3 regions of the Methylobacterium sp. CM6241 genome follow, and region 2 is predicted to be linked to each of the others. Evidence: predicted binding sites of a transcription regulator. Region 2 holds the regulator's gene; each other region holds the start of a gene.
The links. Region 2 encodes HrcA, which represses chaperone genes, less so after heat shock. Its sites were predicted from a motif close to GTTAGCACTCNCNNNNNGNGAGTGCTAAC; they were not measured.
Positions count from the first base shown of each region.

Region 1 (6,306 bases), 1.5 Mb from region 2:
AGTTCGTACAGGCAATAAGCCGAAATAGGCTTCGTAGCCGATTGAGTGGCATGTCAAATTTAAACGGGCCGCCCCAAAAGGCGGCCCTATCAAACCGGAAGCTTGGGCTTTTTACGCGGATCAGAAATCCATGCCGCCCATACCGCCGCCGCCACCGGGCATCGCCGGCGCTTCATTCCTCGGAGCGTCGGAAATCATGGCTTCAGTAGTGACAAGCAGGCCTGCGACTGACGCAGCACCTTGTAGTGCTGCACGCACGACTTTTGCGGGATCAACGATACCGGCCTGGAGCATGTCAACGTACTCCTCGGTCTGGGCGTTGAAGCCATAAGTCGCTGAGGAGTTGGCAAGGATCTTCCCAACCACAATCGAGCCTTCGACGCCCGAGTTCTGGGCGATCTGACGGATCGGGGCTTCGAGCGCCTTCAGCACGATCTTGATGCCGGCCTGAACGTCAGGGTTGTCGTTGGTAAGACCCTGAGCCGCGGCCTTGGCGCGAAGGAGCGCTACGCCGCCGCCGGGCACGATGCCTTCCTCGACCGCCGCACGGGTCGCATGAAGCGCATCATCAACGCGGTCCTTCTTCTCCTTGACCTCGACCTCGGTCGAGCCGCCGACGCGAATGACGGCGACGCCGCCGGCGAGCTTGGCCTGCCGCTCCTGGAGCTTCTCACGGTCGTAGTCCGAGGTGGTGTCCTCGATCTGCGCCTTGATCTGCGCCACACGTGCTTCGATGTCGGCCTTGTCGCCGGCACCGTCGATGATCGTGGTGGTCTCTTTGTCGATGCGCACCCGCTTGGCGTGGCCCAGCATCTGAAGGGTGACGTTCTCGAGTTTGATTCCGAGATCCTCGGCGATCATCTGGCCCTTGGTCAGCAGGGCAATGTCTTCGAGCATGGCCTTGCGACGGTCACCAAAGCCCGGAGCCTTCACAGCGGCGACCTTGAGGCCGCCGCGCAGCTTGTTCACCACGAGGGTGGCAAGCGCCTCGCCCTCGATGTCCTCGGCGATGATGAGCAGCGGCTTACCCGTCTGCACCACGGCTTCGAGGATGGGCAGTAAGGCCTGAAGCGAACCGAGCTTCTTCTCGTGAATGAGGATGTAGGGATCCTCGAGATCCGCCATCATCTTCTCGGGGTTCGTGACGAAGTACGGCGAGAGATACCCACGGTCGAACTGCATGCCCTCGACGACGTCGAGCTCGGTTTCGGCAGTCTTGGCCTCTTCGACAGTGATGACGCCTTCCTTGCCAACCTTCTCCATGGCGTGGGCAATCATCTCGCCGATTTCCTTGTCGCCATTGGCAGAGATCGTGCCTACCTGGGCGATCTCCTCGGAGGAGGCCACCTTGCGGGCACGCTCGCCGATGTCCTTCACGACCGCCGCAACAGCGAGGTCGATGCCACGCTTCAGGTCCATTGGGTTCATGCCGGCGGCCACGTACTTCACCCCCTCGCGGACGATGGAGGCAGCTAGCACGGTTGCTGTTGTAGTGCCGTCACCGGCGATGTCGCTCGACTTCGAGGCCACTTCGCGCACCATCTGGGCGCCCATATTCTCGAACTTATCGGCGAGTTCGATCTCCTTGGCGACGGTGACGCCGTCCTTGGTGATGCGGGGCGCGCCGTAGCTCTTCTCGATGACGACGTTGCGACCCTTGGGCCCCAGCGTGACCTTCACGGCGCTGGCAAGAAGCTCGACACCGCGCAACATTTTCTCGCGGGCATCGACGGAGAAACGAACGTCTTTGGCAGCCATGGGGGTGATCTCTTCAGTGATGTAAGGCCCTGAGGCACGCCACAGCGGGCGCCTCGAAAGAGCAGGTCATCGGGTTTGCGAGCGACGCAACCGACCTAGGCGACGACGCCCATGATGTCGGATTCCTTCATGATCAGAAGGTCCTGACCGTCGATCTTGACCTCGGTGCCAGACCACTTACCGAACAACACCCGGTCACCAGCCTTCACATCAGGCGGGTTGATCCGGCCGGCTTCGTCCCGAGCGCCAGGGCCGACCGCGATGACCTCGCCCTCTTGCGGCTTCTCCTTGACGGTATCCGGGATGATGATGCCACCCTTGGTCTTCTCTTCGCCTTCGATGCGGCGGACGACGACACGGTCGTGTAGGGGGCGAAACTTCATGTTTTGGATCCGGTTTCCTAGCGATCAACCGTCGCCGGTAGGGCGCGGTATCGCAGGGGAGGCAGCTGTCCGAGATTCCACAGCTTGCCCCGCGGCCGAGGCTTAGCACTTAATGAGCGAGAGTGCTAACGAGCCCCGTTCAAGTATGTTTGCCCGCACCCAATCACATTGAACGGAATCTGCGATGGGTGAGAAATCAGGCAGGCCATAATACGACACAAGCGCCCCTTGAACCCATCGTCGATAGCGAGCCCTTTGCAGCTTCTCGCGTCCCGCGGAAACGCGAACTGTGAAAAGCCCTGCGTTGATGCTCCTACTTTGCACGTGGCTTGCTGCCTGCTGAGCCTTGCGGAAACAACTTCGTGAAGGCAGCCTGCATTTGCTCCGAGCTTTGAGGAATCAGCGTCATCCAGCTTTTCAGGAGCGCCTCAGGTGAAAAGCGGTTCATTTCGTCTAGAACCCGTTTTTCCATCTCAGCCATAACGGCCGCCTGCATCGGCTTGACGTCTGGAAGCCCCATAAACTGCCTCGCCTCTTCCGGAGTACAATCCACCTCAACCGTGACTTTCATCTCGTGAATCCCCCCAAAACCTCAACGCCGTTGAAATGCGTTCCATTGGTGAAGCATGTGCCTGTGTAAGGCTCAAGGTGCTTGCGAGGCCAGCCATGGGAACGATGGGTCCGGGCGGCAGACCTTCCCGGCGGCACCGAATTTGAAGCGGGCCACAGGCTCAAGTTGCCAGCACCAGAAACGTTTCTAGTACAGCTGAAGATTTCTCATCGGTTCAGTCTATAGGATTGTACAATTAATAGGGGGCACGAAATAAATGCACATACGACCCTACAGGTGCGGAGATGACCAGGCTACTGTAATCGCGGTCTTCGAACGGACCTTCCACACTTCCCATTCATTCTTAGATAGCAGCGAGCAAATAAAGGCTCGCCAGCATCTCGCACTTCTGCTGAGCCGCCCGGAAACCCTGATTGCAGAGGTGGATAGTTCCGTGATTGCCTTCATTACCGTGGATGACGGAGATTACATTTCAGCATTGTACGTAGACCTCCCACATGTCAGCCGGGGTGTGGCATCGGCCCTCCTGCAGGCGGCACAAGATCGTCACCAGATCCTTTGGCTTCACGTCTTCGCGCAGAATGTTTCTGCCGTTCAGTTCTACAAAGCTCGGGGCTTCGCCGTAGTGGATGAGGATAGGCAAATCGATAGCTCAGGTCGCCGGCACCGACGCTTCGAAATGGAAAACGCCAACGGTTTCGCCACGTATCGTTGACTGCGAGCCACGCGATGAAGCTCTAGTTTGCGTTGGCTTAGCTCAGGCAGTTAGTCCGATGCTTCGGGGTTTACCCTTATGGAGAACCGATCACGCGCCGTGATGCGTTCGGTGGGGAGGTCGATCACTTCCCCCTGAAATATTTCCTGGCTTAGGAAGCAGCGCTCAATGTCGGACCGCTCTTCTTCGATGTCGATATACCAGCACCGCCTCCGACTGCTCCAGCGATAGCTACGAGCTTTCAGGACGTCCTTTGTTGCGATGGGTGAGCCAGCGGCCCAAATGCGAAGACTGGGCTTGCGCGCGGTTTCGAGCAGGTACGCCAGCGCAAGCCGACCGGACGTCTTCAGGGGGACTGCCAGCAGTGCAAGAAGGGCATGGCAATCGTCGATGGCACGGTGGCCCTTATGGAAGAAACCGTAATCGGTCAGCAGGTAGCCGAGCTTCATGCCCTCGTGGCCTTCGTCACGCCATGGCACTTGATGGCAAGAGCAAGCCCAGTTCTTCTCAACGAAGATCGGCCAGCGGCTCTCACAAAACTGGCGGTCGAAGCTTGCGTTATGGGCGATCACCACGACGGCATCGCCAGCCATCGCCTGTACCGCCGCGTCATTAATCCGTTGACCGGCCACGTCAGCGTCCGTGATGCCGGTCAGTCGCGTGATCTCTGGCGGAATCGGCTTCTGCGGCTCTTGCAGTTGGTTGAAGACCTGGAGCACCCGGTAGATGCGGCCGCTCGCGCCGTACTCGAACTTGATCATGCCAAGCTCGATCACCTCGTCGTGCGTGTGATCGACCCCGGTTGTTTCGGTATCGAGGATCAGGCCAATGAACGTAGGCTCGGTCGGCTGATCGGTGCAATCGACGAACGGTCCGACCCTCCTAAGCACGCGGTATTCGCCTGTGCTCTCCAGCACAGAAGCAATGCTGTCGAGGGGGTGCATCACCGCTACCGTGTCCTTGCCTTCAGACTCACCGTCGCATGGCATCTAGGGGCTGCGTCCCGCTCGTGGAAAGACACGGTTGCGTTGGCTCAACTCGACGTGCTGAGCCTCGGTGCCGAGGGAATCAGCATGTGTTAGGGTTTATGCCCCCAAAGGCAGAGCGGTCATGCGGCCCTACGGCTTACCCGCAATAACGCTGCCACGCGCCTCAAGCGCTCGGCCTCGCGTGCGCGAGGCGAAGTACAGCAAGATCCAGATTTAGCCGACACAAGCCGATACAAAATGTGGGGTAAATTGAGGGCGACTACCCAAAGCTAAGCTGGGTTTCCGAGCAAAAACAATGACTTAGCAATGGTAAATGGCGGAGAGGGGGGGATTCGAACCCCCGATGGGCTTGCACCCATGCCGCATTTCGAGTGCGGTACAATCAACCGCTCTGCCACCTCTCCGCGGGGCGCCTCGATGAGACGAAGGCTCGTTAGCACGAGTGCGGCGGAGATCGCAAGACGAGAAGCGCGAGTCGAGAACCGCATCGGTACTCATGGCTGGCCAACGGAGGCGCCTGCTCCCGGCAGGCGCCTCCGGTCGTGCGTTCAGGCGCCGGGGGCCAGGGCAGCGGCGACCTTGCGGGCGAAGGCCACGGGGTCGCGCGGGGTGTCGCCGTCCTGAATGCGGGCGAGATCGACGAGGGTGCCGGCGGCCTCCGCCACATCCTCCCCGGCTTCCGCCTTGGCGCCGAGGGAGGCGATCAGCGGGTGGCGCGGGTTGATCTCGAGGATCGGTAATCCGCCGGCTCCACGCCCGGCCCGGCGCAGAAGACGCTGCATCTGCAGGTCGGGTCCGCTACCTGAGGCCGAGAGCACCACGGCGCTCTCCACCAGCCGGTCGGTGGTTCGCACGTCGGCGACGTCCTTTGCGAGCGCCGTCTTGAGGGCGGCGACGAGGGCATCGACGGAGGCGGGCGCCTCGCCGGCTTCCTCGGTGGCGGCGATCTTCGAGAGGTCGAGGCCGCCCTGGGTCACCGAACGCAGGGGCTTCTCCTCGAACCGGCCGAGCTGCTCCGGCCAGAACGCGTCCACATGGTCGGAGAGCAGCAGAACCTCGACGCCCCGGGCACGGAACCCCTCGAGCTGCGGCGAGGAGGCCAGGGCGTCGGCATCGTCGGCCACGAGGTAATAGATCGCCTCCTGGCCGTCCTTCATGCGCGAGACGTAATCGGGCAGCGAGGTCCAGCCCTCCACCGCCGAGGAGCGGAAGCGCAGGAGCGGAGCGATCTCGCCTCGGCGCTCGTAATCCTCGTAGATGCCCTCCTTCAGGACGGGCCCGAAATTCTCCCAGAAGGACTGGTAGCCCTCCGCATCCTTGGCTCGGGTGCCGAGTTCGGAAAGGACGCGACCGGTGACGGCGCGACGGATTTTGGTGAGGACCGGTGTCGCCTGCAGCATCTCGCGGGAGACGTTGAGGGGCAGGTCCTCGGTGTCGACCACGCCCTGTACGAAGCGCAGCCAGGTCGGCAGCAACTCGGCCTCATCGGTGATGAACATGCGCCGGACGTGAAGCCGGACCTTGCTCGCGCGCTCGCCCTCCACCGCCTGGAACGGCTTCATGCCGGGGATGAACAGCAGCGCCGAGAATTCGAGGGCCCCTTCCGCCCGCCAATGCAGGGTCGCCCAGGGCTCGTCGAAGTTCATGCCGACATGGCGGTAGAACTCGGTGTACTGCTCCGGGGTGACCTCAGATTTCGACTTGCGCCACAGGGCCGTGCCCTGGTTCGCGGTCTCGGTCTTGCCCTCGGCGACGATGGCGACCGGCACGGTGATGTGGTCGGCCCATTTGCGCACGACGTGGTCGAGCCGGTAGCTCTCCAGATACTCGTCGGCATCCTCCTTAAGATGAAGGACGATGTCGGTGCCGGGCTCGTCGCGTGTCGCCTGT
Region 1 covers NZ_CM139246.1:413,958-420,263, forward strand. The annotation lists gene groL (chaperonin GroEL) at 121-1,758, opposite strand; gene groES (co-chaperone GroES) at 1,854-2,141, opposite strand; gene ACYQR9_RS01975 (DUF6489 family protein) at 2,455-2,712, opposite strand; gene ACYQR9_RS01980 (GNAT family N-acetyltransferase) at 2,969-3,427, shown strand; gene ACYQR9_RS01985 (3'-5' exonuclease) at 3,478-4,371, opposite strand; tRNA gene ACYQR9_RS01990 (tRNA-Ser) at 4,731-4,820, opposite strand; gene htpG (molecular chaperone HtpG) at 4,965-6,306, opposite strand, start outside.
Region 1: the regulator HrcA is predicted to act here: its motif matches at 2,243-2,271, upstream of groES (co-chaperone GroES).

Region 2 (6,306 bases):
ATGGAGCGCCCGCGCATCCAAGTGAAACAATCATGCAGAGCGATCCAGGCGCCCGTGATCGCGGCAGTGCGAGTGCCGCCGTCCGCTTGAATCACATCGCAATCCACGGTGATCTGACGCTCGCCGATGGCGGGAAGATTGGTGACGGCGCGGAGCGAGCGGCCGATCAGCCGTTGGATCTCCTGCGTCCGTCCGGAGGGCTTGCCGGAATTTACCTCACGGCGGGTGCGCTCATGGGTAGCGCGGGGGAGCATGGAGTACTCCGCGGTGACCCAGCCCTTTCCCGAGCCGCGCAGCCATGGCGGACCGCGCTCTTCGAGGGAGGCGGTGCAAAGAACTTTCGTTTGACCGAACGTCACGAGGCACGAACCCTCGGCATAACGGGCGACGGAGCGCTCCAGAGTCACGTTGCGCAATTCGTCGTTCGCGCGCTTCGAGGGCCGCATGGGCACTCTCCTTGGTCGGGTTCCGGGATGGTCGTCCGGGCTCTTAGGCCGCGGTCCGGCTACCGGCAAGCGCAGCGCGGTAAGGTAGGGGCGCGCCTCGCGGCGCGCCCCAAACTCGGGCCTCAGTAGCGGTAGAAGCGGCGGTGATGATGGCCGAAATGGCGGCGGTGATGGTGATGACCGAAGCGACGACCGTAATGATGGCCGAAATGGCGACCGCGATGATGGCCGAAATGGCGGCGATGATGCCGGCCGTGGTGGCGCCAGTGTCCGCCGCCGTATTGAACCTCGGTGGCGGCCGCGTTCGCCGCGCCGGCGACTTCGCTGGATACCGCCATCGGTGCGGCTTCAGCACCACGGGGCGTTCCCAGGATCATCGCGCCCACCAGGGCGACCACGATGGCGAAGGTCTTCGCCATGGCGGACAGGGTTGGGTTCTTCATCAGGACGGGCTCCGTTTGACAGATATTTGTTTCGTCGACCGCTGGGTGCGGATGCGGTGCAACGCATCTTCGACGGAAAACGACGCACGACCTGGGGAGATTATATATTTTTTGTTTCGGGATTAAGCAGGGGCCGATCAGAATAAGGCTTTTATTCCTTTAAATTCGTCGAGCCTCCATCCTCGCTCGACAGAATGCGCCGGAATGAGCGAGCGGTGATCGCCCTACGCCCGCTAGATTCATAACCCGAACTCGTTGCTCTCCCATTCGGGTGCCTCAGGTTTGCAGGTGCACAGCATATTCCAGACCGTCGTCCCTGCCATGTCACTATCTCTCATCGCCCACGCTCTCCGCGGAACGCACAGCCATCAACCGTCCGTGCAAGTCATTGGCATGAGATATGCTAATGGCGAATCCGGCTACGAACGGCCGCGAACGATGTGAGGGGAAACCCGGCTGTCGGATCGCTTGAGGTACGAGAGGCTCGAAATGACGAAATATAAACTCGAGTATCTATGGCTCGATGGATACACGCCGGTGCCGAACCTGCGTGGCAAGACCCAGATCAAGGAATTCGATGGCTTCCCGACCCTTGAGCAGCTTCCGCTGTGGGGCTTCGATGGCAGCTCGACGATGCAGGCCGAGGGCGGCAGCTCCGACTGTATGCTGAAGCCTGTGCGCCACTTCCCCGATAGCACTCGCAAGAATGGCGTCCTCGTTCTCTGTGAAGTGATGATGCCGGACGGCGTCACCCCGCACGTCTCGAACAAGCGCGCAACCATCCTCGATGATGACGGCGCCTGGTTCGGCTTCGAGCAAGAGTATTTCTTCTACAAGGACGGACGCCCCCTCGGCTTCCCCGCCACCGGCTACCCTGCCCCGCAGGGTCCCTATTATTGTGGCGTCGGCTATAAGGAAGTCGGCAGCATCGCTCGCAAGATCGTCGAGGAACATCTCGACCTGTGCCTCGATGCCGGTATCAACCACGAGGGCATCAACGCCGAGGTGGCCAAGGGCCAGTGGGAATTCCAGATCTTCGGCAAGGGCTCCAAGAAAGCCGCCGACGAAATGTGGGTCGCCCGCTACCTTCTCCAGCGCCTGTGCGAGACCTACGAGATCGATGTCGAGTACCATTGCAAGCCGCTCGGTGCGACGGATTGGAACGGCTCCGGCATGCACGCGAACTTCTCTACGGAGCACCTGCGCACGGTGGGCGGCAAGGCCTATTTCGAAGCGCTCATGGCAGCGTTCAAGGAAAACCTGGACGACCACATCGCGGTCTACGGGCCTGACAACCACATGCGGTTGACCGGCAAGCACGAGACCGCTGCGATCAACGAGTTCAGCTATGGCGTCGCCGATCGTGGTGCCTCGATCCGGGTGCCCCACAGCTTCGTCAACAATGAGTACAAGGGCTACTTGGAAGACCGCCGTCCCAACAGCCAGGGGGACCCCTACCAGATCGCCTCGCAGATCCTGAAGACGATCGCGACGGTTTCAACCGCCGACGAGGCGAAAGCGGCCGCCTAAATATTAGGCAGACAATTAAGGCTTTTGCGCCAATTATAATCGATGCCTGTCGCAGGGTCTGTGGCAGGCATTCTTTTTTGCTCATTTGGAAGGCAAGCGGGTCTCAATGAACAAGTCGCTTGGCTACCTCGGTGCAACACGCTTCTTTTCGCCTACATCACGATGGGGCGTAGGGGATTACCGTCCCTACTGAGTTCACGCGCCGAAGATCGACCAGCCAAGGCGCCGAGTGAGCATCTCGAGGGCGATCCGGCCGAGATGCGAATTACCGGATGCGTCGAGGCCCGGCGACCATACCGCGATCGACGCTTTTTCGGGGGCCACCGCGATAATTCCGCCGCCGACGCCACTTTTGCCGGGAAGGCCAACACGATAAGCGAATTCGCCGGACCCGTCGTAGTGACCGCAAGTCAGCATGACTGCGTTGATACGCTTGGCGCGCTCCGGAGAGACCACGGAATGCCCGGTGAGAGGGTTGCGGCCGGAATGAGCGAGGAAGCGGCTCGCCGTGGCTAGCTGCCGGCACGACATGCCGATGGCGCAATGATGGAAATAAACACCCAGGGTGAAATCGACCGGGTTATCGATATTGCCGAAGGATTTCATGTAGTTGGCAAGCGCGATATTACGGAAACCCGTGCGCAGCTCGGACGCGGCCACCGCCTCGTCAATGGTAATGGTCGGGTCCTGGGCGAGGAACTGCATGAAGCGCAGGATTTCACCGAGTGCCTCCCGGGGCTGGTGGCCCGACAGTATCGTGTCGGTCACCGCGATGGCACCGGCATTGATGAATGGATTGCGGGGGATGCCGCGCTCACGCTCGAGCTGGACAATGGAGTTGAAAGGACTGCCGGACGGCTCGCGACCGACTCGGCGCCAGAGCCGATCTCCCGCCATGCCGAGGGCCAGAGTCAGCGTGAACACCTTCGAGATGCTTTGGATCGAGAATGAAGTGTCGCTGTCCCCTCCCGCCGCCACATGCCCGTCAGCATCGATGACGACAATTCCGAAGGCCTTCGGATCGACACGGGCGAGTTCCGGGATGTAGGTGGCGACCTCACCTCGGTCTGGCCGGTCAGCCATCTCTTCGGCGATTTCTCTGACGACGGTATCAAGGTCGGGCACGGCGTCGCTCATCTGCGAGGAAACGGGTATCGATGCGAGCCAAGACGGAACCCGCATGCCTCCGCCACGGCGCCATCCGACAGATGGCGGAGTTTCGCGGCCGGCCGCACCGCGACGCAAAGGGCATTCCTTTTGGACGAAGCGGATTGCCGGAAAACAACGTCGATGCCGCGGGCCTAGAGGTTGTGCGCGAGGGCAGAGCCGGACACAATCGCCGCTCAGGAAGAACCCATTGAACGATCGCCCCCGCCCCTTCTCTTCTCAGCAGCTCCAGCCCCTCGCCGCTCTAAACGAGCGCACACGCGAGATCTTTCGACAGATCGTGGAGAGCTACCTCACGACGGGCGAACCTGTAGGATCCCGCAACCTCGCGCGCATCCTGCCCATGGCGCTGTCGCCGGCCTCAATCCGCAATGTCATGGCGGATCTGGAGCATTCTGGCCTGATCTTCGCGCCTCACACATCCGCCGGCCGACTTCCGACGGAAATGGGCCTGCGCTTCTTTGTCGATGCCATGCTGGAGATCGGCGATGTCGGGCGCGAGGAGCAGGAGCGGATCGAGGCCCAAATGCGTGCCGCCGCATCTGGCCACACATTCGAAAGCGCCTTGGCCGAGGCCTCGACGCTGCTGTCCGGAATTTCCCGGGGAGCAGGCGTCGTGCTCACCACCAAGACAAACGTGCACCTGAAACACATCGAATTCGTCCGGCTCGATCCGGCCCGCGCCCTCGTCGTACTGGTGTCGGATGACGGTTCGGTGGAGAACCGCCTCCTGGATCTGCCCCCGGGCCTTCCGGCCAGCGCCCTGCAGGAAGCCTCCAACTACCTCAATGCCCGCCTTCATGGACGCACACTGGGAGGCTTGCGCGCCGAGATCGAGGCCGGCCGCGAGGCGATGAAGCGCGAACTAGACGTCATTACCGAGCGCCTAGTGGACGCGGGCCTAGCCACCACCGTCGGGCCGTCCGACGCACGTCAATTAATCGTGCGCGGCCAAGCCAACCTTCTCGACGACCTGCGCGCGGTGGAGGATCTCGAACGCATCCGCCTACTCTTCAACGACCTTGAAACGCAAAAGGATGTGATCGAACTGCTCTCCCGCGCCGAGGGTGGAGAAGGAGTGCGCATCTTCATCGGCTCGGAGAATAAACTGTTCTCGCTTTCCGGCTCGTCGATGATCGCCGCACCTTTCCGGGACGGTTCTCAGAAAATCGTCGGCGTCGTTGGTGTCATCGGCCCGACGAGACTTAACTACGCGCGGATCGTGCCGATGGTAGATTACACTGCTCGGGTAGTCTCGAAGATGCTCGACCGCAACGGGCGCTGAGCGTCATTGCGTTCATCTCACCGGACAAGACTTCGCTTCTTACAGAAAGCTCTACCACGACTTGAAGGAAACTGAACCAATGGTCGACGACGCCCCTGCTTCAGGGATTAATGTCGAGACACTGGAGACCTTCATTCGAAGTTCGGCACATAAGTAGCCAACGGCCTGCTGAAAGGCTCTGACTTAGCCGCCCTCCTGCCGGAAAGCGAAACTCGCTGCGATCACTCGCATAGAAGTCTCAGTCTTTCACCTCGCTGTGATCTTGCCACGCGCCCGCGTCAGGCGCAGCCTGAGAATAACGTTCTCAACCTAGCCTGTTGCACTCATGCGGCACTGCAGAGTTTAGTAAGAGGAAGAGGCCCAGCCTCGCAGGTCGTTTGACACGCGGACCAAACATAATTCCTTGCCTGAAACATCCAGGCTCCGGATCGCTGATGACAGCTTATCCGGAGCCTGGAGTCTCTTCTCACGTCACCACTTCGATCCGGCAAAACATCAAGCGCTACGGTTCACAATTCGACAGCGTATGCGCATCGCCAGAAGAAGTTCCCCTCGAGGGCACCACAGATGAAGATCAACCGCGGATGACGTCCACAATCTCATAGGTGTCCGGGTCAACGATGACGATGTCGTCGTCGACAAGTACGTATCTGTAATCTTCGTATTCGGGCACGATCTGCACGATGTCAGGCGGCAGGTCGTAGAGAGTGTAGCTTCGGGCGATTGCAGTCCCCACCGTCAGAGCGAAAGCACCGGCAGCGAGACGGGGGATCCCGCGACGAAGTACGCTCTGGCGAAATTCTGTACGCTGCGGAGCACCCAGTCGGCCATAAGCCCCGCGCACGGCGCCGCTATCGCCTCGGCCCGCACGATCTCGACGCCCGGCTCGATCACCCCGGTCGCTGTCGCTCCTCTCGCCACGATCCGCTTTGCCATCCTTCAGGCCGCGATCGGCCTTGCCGCTTCCGTCCATCCGCTCATCACGATCGGCCCTGCCGTCTCGATCAGACTTGCCGTCTCGATCAGACCTGCCGTCTCGATCCGGCCGGGCTGCGGGATCGCTCCTGCTGCCAGCACTCGGGCGTTCGCCCTGCTCCATGCGGCCATTTCGTTCGCCGCCAGCATCACCGCCTCGCTCCATTCCAGCCGCGCCACCGCGCTCACCCGCAGGGCCGCCGCGATCCCCCGAGGCACCACCGCGTTCCATACCACCTGCGGCTCCACCACGCTCGGCTCCGCCGCCACCGGCGCCCCGCATGCCGGCGCCACCAGCCGATCCGGCACCACCCGCGCCACCGCCGGGCGCACCGGCGCCTGCCGCGCCGCCGCCACCCGCACCGCCACCTGCTCCAGGCCCACCTTGGGCGAAAGCACTCGCCGCACCGACGACGAGAACGGCAGCCGTCACCGTACTCCGCAAGAGCTTGCTCATGTC
Region 2 covers NZ_CM139246.1:1,908,464-1,914,769, reverse strand. The annotation lists gene rph (ribonuclease PH) at 1-446, opposite strand, end outside; gene ACYQR9_RS08855 (hypothetical protein) at 569-889, opposite strand; gene ACYQR9_RS08850 (glutamine synthetase beta-grasp domain-containing protein) at 1,379-2,419, shown strand; gene ACYQR9_RS08845 (glutaminase) at 2,615-3,544, opposite strand; gene hrcA (heat-inducible transcriptional repressor HrcA) at 3,777-4,871, shown strand; gene ACYQR9_RS08835 (DUF1236 domain-containing protein) at 5,446-5,844, opposite strand; gene ACYQR9_RS08830 (hypothetical protein) at 5,811-6,245, opposite strand.

Region 3 (6,306 bases), 2.2 Mb from region 2:
CGCGAAACAGCCGCCAGGTCTCCCCCATCCGAACGCGGACGATCGGCACGGGCGGATCGAGCAGCGGCTTGCGCAGTATCACGACGGGTAGAAACTGGCTGAGCCCGCAAGCGACCAGCACCCAGAGCGGCTGCGGAAACAGCCAGGCTGCGCCCGCCATGAGCAGGAATGACAGGCCGTTCTTGATGAGGGTGAGCTTGAGATAGAGGCCGCCGTCGAATCGCGCGCGAGTGAGGGCTGCGTGATAATCGAACAGGCCGATGCCGAAGGCGGCGAGGCCAGCCCCCGCCGCGATGGCGAAACGGCCCTCCGTGTTCATTTCCACAGTCGCGCCGACGACGGCGCAGAGAGCCGATGCGACCAGGAGGAGGACGGCCAGGATGGCGTAGGCCCGGTCCAGCCCATGGCGGATCCAAGGTTCCTCGCGCCGGACGCGATTGGAATAGAACCGTGTCGCCGACAGCCGCAGCCACTCGAAGACCAGGGTGTTGAGCACCACGGCACCCGTGGTGGCGAGGCCGAACAGGCCGAAATCCGCCGGCCCCATGAGCTTGGCCAGAAGGAGGCCGAGGCCGAAATTGAGCCCGGCATTCAGGATGAAGGCGACGATTACGGCCATGCGGTCGACTCTGGTCGCCGGATTGCCGGCGATGCTCCCAATCCTTGCGCGCTGGGCCGAAAAGATTTCCCTAAACCCCGAAAACGCTCGATCGAACGCGCGTCAGAACCAGCCGCGCAGCTTGAAGAAGACGATGGGGATGATCGCGCTGATGACGATCAGCGACAGACCATAGGGATAGCCATAGGCCCAGTCGAGTTCCGGCATGTGCTTGAAGTTCATGCCGTACATCGACGCGATCAGGGTCGGCGGCACGCCCACTACCGAGACGACGGTGAGCACGCGAAACGTGTTGTTCTGCTCGATGTTGATGAGGCCGAGAGTGGCGTCGAGCAGGAACTGGACGTTTTCCGACAAGCGGATCTCGAACTCGTCGAGGGAGGCGATGTCCCGGCGCAGGGTCTCGAAGCGCGGCATCTCGGTCGCGCCGAGCAGGTGTTCGCACTCGCCGGCGACGAACGGGAGGATGCGCTCGAGGCCGAGCAGGCTCGAGCGGATCTTGCCGAGCGCCTTGCCCCGCCGACCGACGCTGCGGAGGATTCGGCGCAGCGCGAGGTCGCGGCGGCGCGGGGTCTTGCCGGAATCGCCGGCGACGCCCCCTGCCCTCACGTCGAAGTCGAAGATCCGGGTCGAGAGCGCGTCGAGATCGGCACCCATCTCCTCCAGGGCGTCGGCGAGGCTGTCCACCAGCTCCTCCACCAAGAGGAGGAAGATCTCGGTGCCGGTCTGGCAAGCGCCGTCACCGTCGCCGATGCGCTTCTTGACCTCCTCGAAGGCGCGCAGTTCGTTGAACCTGACCGTAATGAGCCGGTCCCGGGTCAGGACGAAGCCGAGCGGGGTCAGCTGCGAATCCACCTTGTCGAAGGTGATCATCGGTGTGGAGAGCGAAAGACCGTTCTTGAGCCGGCGCAGGCGGCTCGAATTCTCGACCTCGCTCAGAGCCTTTCGTGAGGGGACGCGCAGGCCGGTGGCGGCCTCGATATGCTCGGCCTCTTCGGCGCTCGGATCGTTGAGGTCGATCCAGATCGCATGGCTCGGCACGCCGCCGCCATTGGCTGCGCCGGAATGCTCGACCGCGCCTTGCGGTCCCTGAAGGCTGATCATGGGGTGATTGTCATCCGTCTGTCAGCGACAGGAGAGCAGAACATGCTGCGCAAACGCGGCATGACGCGTCGTCCGCGTCTTGACTCGCAAGGAGCTTGAGCCTACCTCCGCCCTTGCTTTGGCACTCTTCGCTCGGGAGTGCTAACAGCCTGGGTTGGGCGAGCCCTTCGGCCGCATCAACGCCATCCATGAATTTGAAGCAAGAGGGCAGCTCATGAAGTTCCGTCCGCTGCACGACCGTGTCGTCGTCCGCCGTATCGAAGGCGAAGAGAAGACCAAGGGGGGCATCATCATCCCCGATACCGCCAAGGAGAAGCCGCAAGAGGGCGAGATCGTCGCCGTCGGCCCTGGCGCCCGTGACGAGGCGGGCCGCGTGAACCCGCTCGACGTCAAGGCCGGTGACCGCGTCCTGTTCGGCAAGTGGTCCGGCACCGAAGTCAAGATCGACGGTCAGGACCTCCTGATCATGAAGGAATCCGACATCATGGGCGTCGTCGCCTAAAGCGACCCGGCCCTCTTCCTTCTTCCATTCGAGCCTTTCGAGCGCGCCCTTCGGTGAGCGCCTCAAGGCTCTCAACCTGATGAGGATCTATACATGGCAGCGAAAGAAGTACGCTTCGGCTCAGATGCCCGCGAGAAGATGCTCCGCGGCGTCGACATCCTCGCGGATGCCGTCAAGGTGACCCTCGGCCCCAAGGGCCGTAACGTCGTCATCGAGAAGTCCTTCGGCGCTCCGCGCATCACCAAGGACGGCGTCACCGTCGCCAAGGAGATCGAGCTCGCCGACAAGTTCGAGAACATGGGCGCCCAGATGGTGCGCGAAGTGGCCTCGAAGACCAACGACATCGCTGGCGACGGCACCACCACGGCCACCGTCCTGGCCCAGGCCATCGTCCGTGAAGGCGCCAAGTACGTGGCCGCCGGCATGAACCCGATGGACCTGAAGCGCGGCATCGACCTCGCCACCACCGCCGCCGTGAAGGACATCACGAGCCGCGCCAAGAAGGTCGCCTCGTCCGAGGAAGTCGCCCAGGTCGGCACCATCTCGGCCAATGGCGACAAGGAAATCGGCGAGATGATCGCCCACGCCATGCAGAAGGTCGGCAACGAGGGTGTCATCACCGTCGAGGAAGCCAAGACCGCCGAGACCGAGCTCGACGTCGTCGAGGGCATGCAGTTCGACCGCGGCTACCTCTCCCCGTACTTCATCACGAACGCGGAGAAGATGGTCGCCGAGCTCGAGGACCCCTACATCCTCATCCACGAGAAGAAGCTCTCGTCGCTCCAGGCGATGCTGCCGGTTCTCGAGGCCGTGGTGCAGACCGGCAAGCCGCTCGTCATCATCGCCGAAGACATCGAGGGTGAGGCTCTCGCCACGCTCGTCGTGAACAAGCTGCGCGGTGGCCTCAAGGTCGCTGCCGTCAAGGCTCCGGGCTTCGGCGATCGCCGCAAGGCCATGCTCGAGGACATCGCGATCCTGACCCAGGGTCAGATGATCGCCGAGGACCTCGGCATTAAGCTCGAGAACGTCACCCTCCCGATGCTCGGCCGCGCCAAGCGCATCCGCATCGAGAAGGAGACCACCACGATCATCGACGGTCTCGGCGAGAAGGCGGACATCGAAGCCCGCGTAGGCCAGATCAAGGCGCAGATCGAGGAGACCACCTCGGACTACGACCGTGAGAAGCTCCAGGAGCGCCTGGCCAAGCTCGCCGGCGGCGTCGCGGTCATCCGCGTCGGCGGCGCGACCGAGGTCGAGGTCAAGGAAAAGAAGGACCGCGTCGACGACGCGCTCAACGCCACCCGCGCTGCGGTGGAAGAAGGCATCGTCCCCGGCGGCGGCACCGCCCTCCTCCGTGCCCGTGAGGCCGTCCGCGCTCTCCAGAGCGACAACCCGGACGTCCAGGCCGGCATCAAGATCGTGCTGAAGGCCCTTGAGGCCCCGATCCGCCAGATCGCCGCCAACTCGGGCGTCGAAGGCTCGATCGTGGTCGGCAAGATCACCGACAACACCTCTTCGATCACCTACGGCTTCAACGCCCAGACCGAGGAGTATGTCGACATGATCCAGGCCGGCATCGTCGACCCGGCCAAGGTCGTGCGCACCGCTCTGCAGGACGCCTCCTCGATCGCCGGCCTCCTCGTCACCACCGAGGCCATGATCGCCGATGCTCCCAAGAAGGACAGCGGCGCTCCCCAGATGCCGGGCGGCGGCGGCATGGGCGGCATGGACTTCTAAGTCGTCCCTATCGTCACGTGGAATGGATGCTCTCGCGGTTACCGCCGCGAGAGCGGAGAGGGTCGTCGCAAGACGACCCTCTTTTCGTTACGGATGATCGGACAAGACCGGGCGCTGGGCGGTTAAATGTCGTCGCGTGTACGGATTTGGCCGAATTGAATCCGTGAAACCTTCACCCGATATTTCAGCCCGTCACGGCAGAGAGCCGGCGAGACTTCAGTATCGGCGGTATTTACCCGGCGCGGCGATTGCACCGGACGTAAGAGGCGTCGCCCTTGGCGCTCGACCATGTCAGACGGTCGCCTTCGACGATCAGCTTCACTTGGGATGTCCAGCGCCGGCCGCCATCGCTGCAGGATGCCGCCACGCTCCAACTCGCGCCCATGCGCCGCCCGTCGCGGAAGGTACAGACGGTGTTTCCCGCCCGCGCGCCATTCTCGGTGATCCGCGCCGGAATGTATCCACGGCGCCGCGCGCCGCGGCGGCATGCCACCTCGTTCGGCCCCCACACGCCGACATAAGCCGCCGCCTCGATCGGTGGAGAAGCGGCAGCGGGGGCATCGGCGCGTGGCGTCACTTCCGTATCCTGCTTGAGCGCGACCGGCCGGATGCCCGGCTGGGCAGGGGATGCAGCGAGCCTGTCCCGGGCAGGCGCTCCAGCGTGAGCAGAGCCAAGCCCCACATCCGACCAGGGCGCATTGGCACGGGGCAGGCGTGAGGATGCCGCCGTGTTCTCGAACGGACCCGGCTCGTTCAAGGCAGCCTGTGCCGTGCCGGTCTCAGGTCGGACAGGGGTATCGTTCGTCAACAGAACTGTGCTGTAGCCGAGGAGAACGCCCCAGCCCATGGCGAGGGATACTGGGAGTATCAAGGCACGGCGCGACCCTCCCGACGGTCCGGTCACCGTCACTGACGGCGTGCCGTCCTCGTTTCTCATATCCTCGCTTTCGATGCCGGCGGCCATCGTCGTCTCCCGTCAAGCCCGACCCTGAGGCCGAGCCAATCCCGTGCGCGCCAATTTCGCGGCGGCGCCCACCACCTCACTATTCCGCGACATTCGATCCCCCACCCCGTCCGACATGCAGGCCGTTATCATTCTCAAAGTCGGCTCTCGTCAGGACAGGTGTGTGATTATTCTGTCTCGGTGCGTTTGATAGCGGTGGATAGACTCCGGGAATAGGGCGAGCGAACGGCAAGGCCTTCCCGTCGCTTTCCAAAACTGCCATGCTCAAGCTTGTGAGAAACATACCAGCGCGCAGATCCATCGTGACGAGACGCCTCGCCATCGCCGTCTGCGTCGTCATCGCCACCTCGGCCGGCGCTCAGACGCCTCCCTCCACTCCGCGGATGTCCTGCGCGGACGCGATGGCGCTCGTGAAGCGCGACGGATCGGCGGTCCTGTCCTGGTCCGTGGGCAAGGCGGATAGGTCCGGCAAGGGGGAGCAGCCGGTAAAGACGGAACGCTTCGTCAGCGATCGCAGCCTTTGCGGCCTGACGGAAATCGCCGAGCTCCGTTTCGTCCCGACCCGCGATAATCTGGAATGCCCCGTGGGGTACCGCTGTCGCGAGCCCGATTACGGCGACTGGGATTGGCCCTGATCCGATCTGACGCATCCGGCGGGTGAAGCCCTCGCCACGATCTCGCCACGACCGGCCGTCACTGCCGCCGTCACGATCGGGTGCTAATCCGGCGGGCGAAGACCCATTCGCACATTTGAATTTACCGAGTTGAGGAGACGCGCGTGGCCGTACTCAGGACAGGCCTCGGCCTGCAGGCCGCCATAACGGCGCTCTTTGCCCTCGTTCTTCTGATCCTGCCGGGCACCTCGACGCCGCTCTACGTCAGCCTCAGCGGCTTCGCGATGGTGGTGATCCTTTTTGCCTCCGCCAAGCTCTCAGATTATCTCAAGGTGTTCGTTTCCGTCTACGGTATCGGGTATTTGTTCCTAGCCGGTGCTAAGCAACTGGCAGCATCCGGTTTTCTGCCGGAGACGCTGGCGGCACTGCTGCCGCCTGCCTTCGCGGCCACGGGCGCGGTGGTCTTCGCAGGCATCGTATTCGGAATTTCCCATCTCGAACCCATCCGCGCGATCACCCGCATCGCCGATCCGTTCTTCGCCGCACGCGAGGAGCCGAACCGGGAAATCCGACCGTTCCGTTTCTTCGGCGGTACCGAAGGCCGCGTCGCACGGCGCCTCGTTGCGCTTTCGATCTTCATCACCTTTGCGCAGGTTGCGCTACAACTGCGCCTGAACTTCTGGTACCGCGACCTCTTCAACGCGCTGCAAGAGTATAACGCCGACGCATTCTGGTATCAGCTCGTCTGGATCTTCGTGCCTCTTGC
Region 3 covers NZ_CM139246.1:4,830,262-4,836,567, forward strand. The annotation lists gene ACYQR9_RS22740 (lipopolysaccharide biosynthesis protein) at 1-619, opposite strand, end outside; gene ACYQR9_RS22745 (magnesium transporter CorA family protein) at 722-1,723, opposite strand; gene groES (co-chaperone GroES) at 1,938-2,225, shown strand; gene groL (chaperonin GroEL) at 2,319-3,962, shown strand; gene ACYQR9_RS22760 (hypothetical protein) at 4,195-4,926, opposite strand; gene ACYQR9_RS22765 (hypothetical protein) at 5,229-5,561, shown strand; gene ACYQR9_RS22770 (ABC transporter ATP-binding protein/permease) at 5,705-6,306, shown strand, end outside.
Region 3: the regulator HrcA is predicted to act here: its motif matches at 1,841-1,869, upstream of groES (co-chaperone GroES).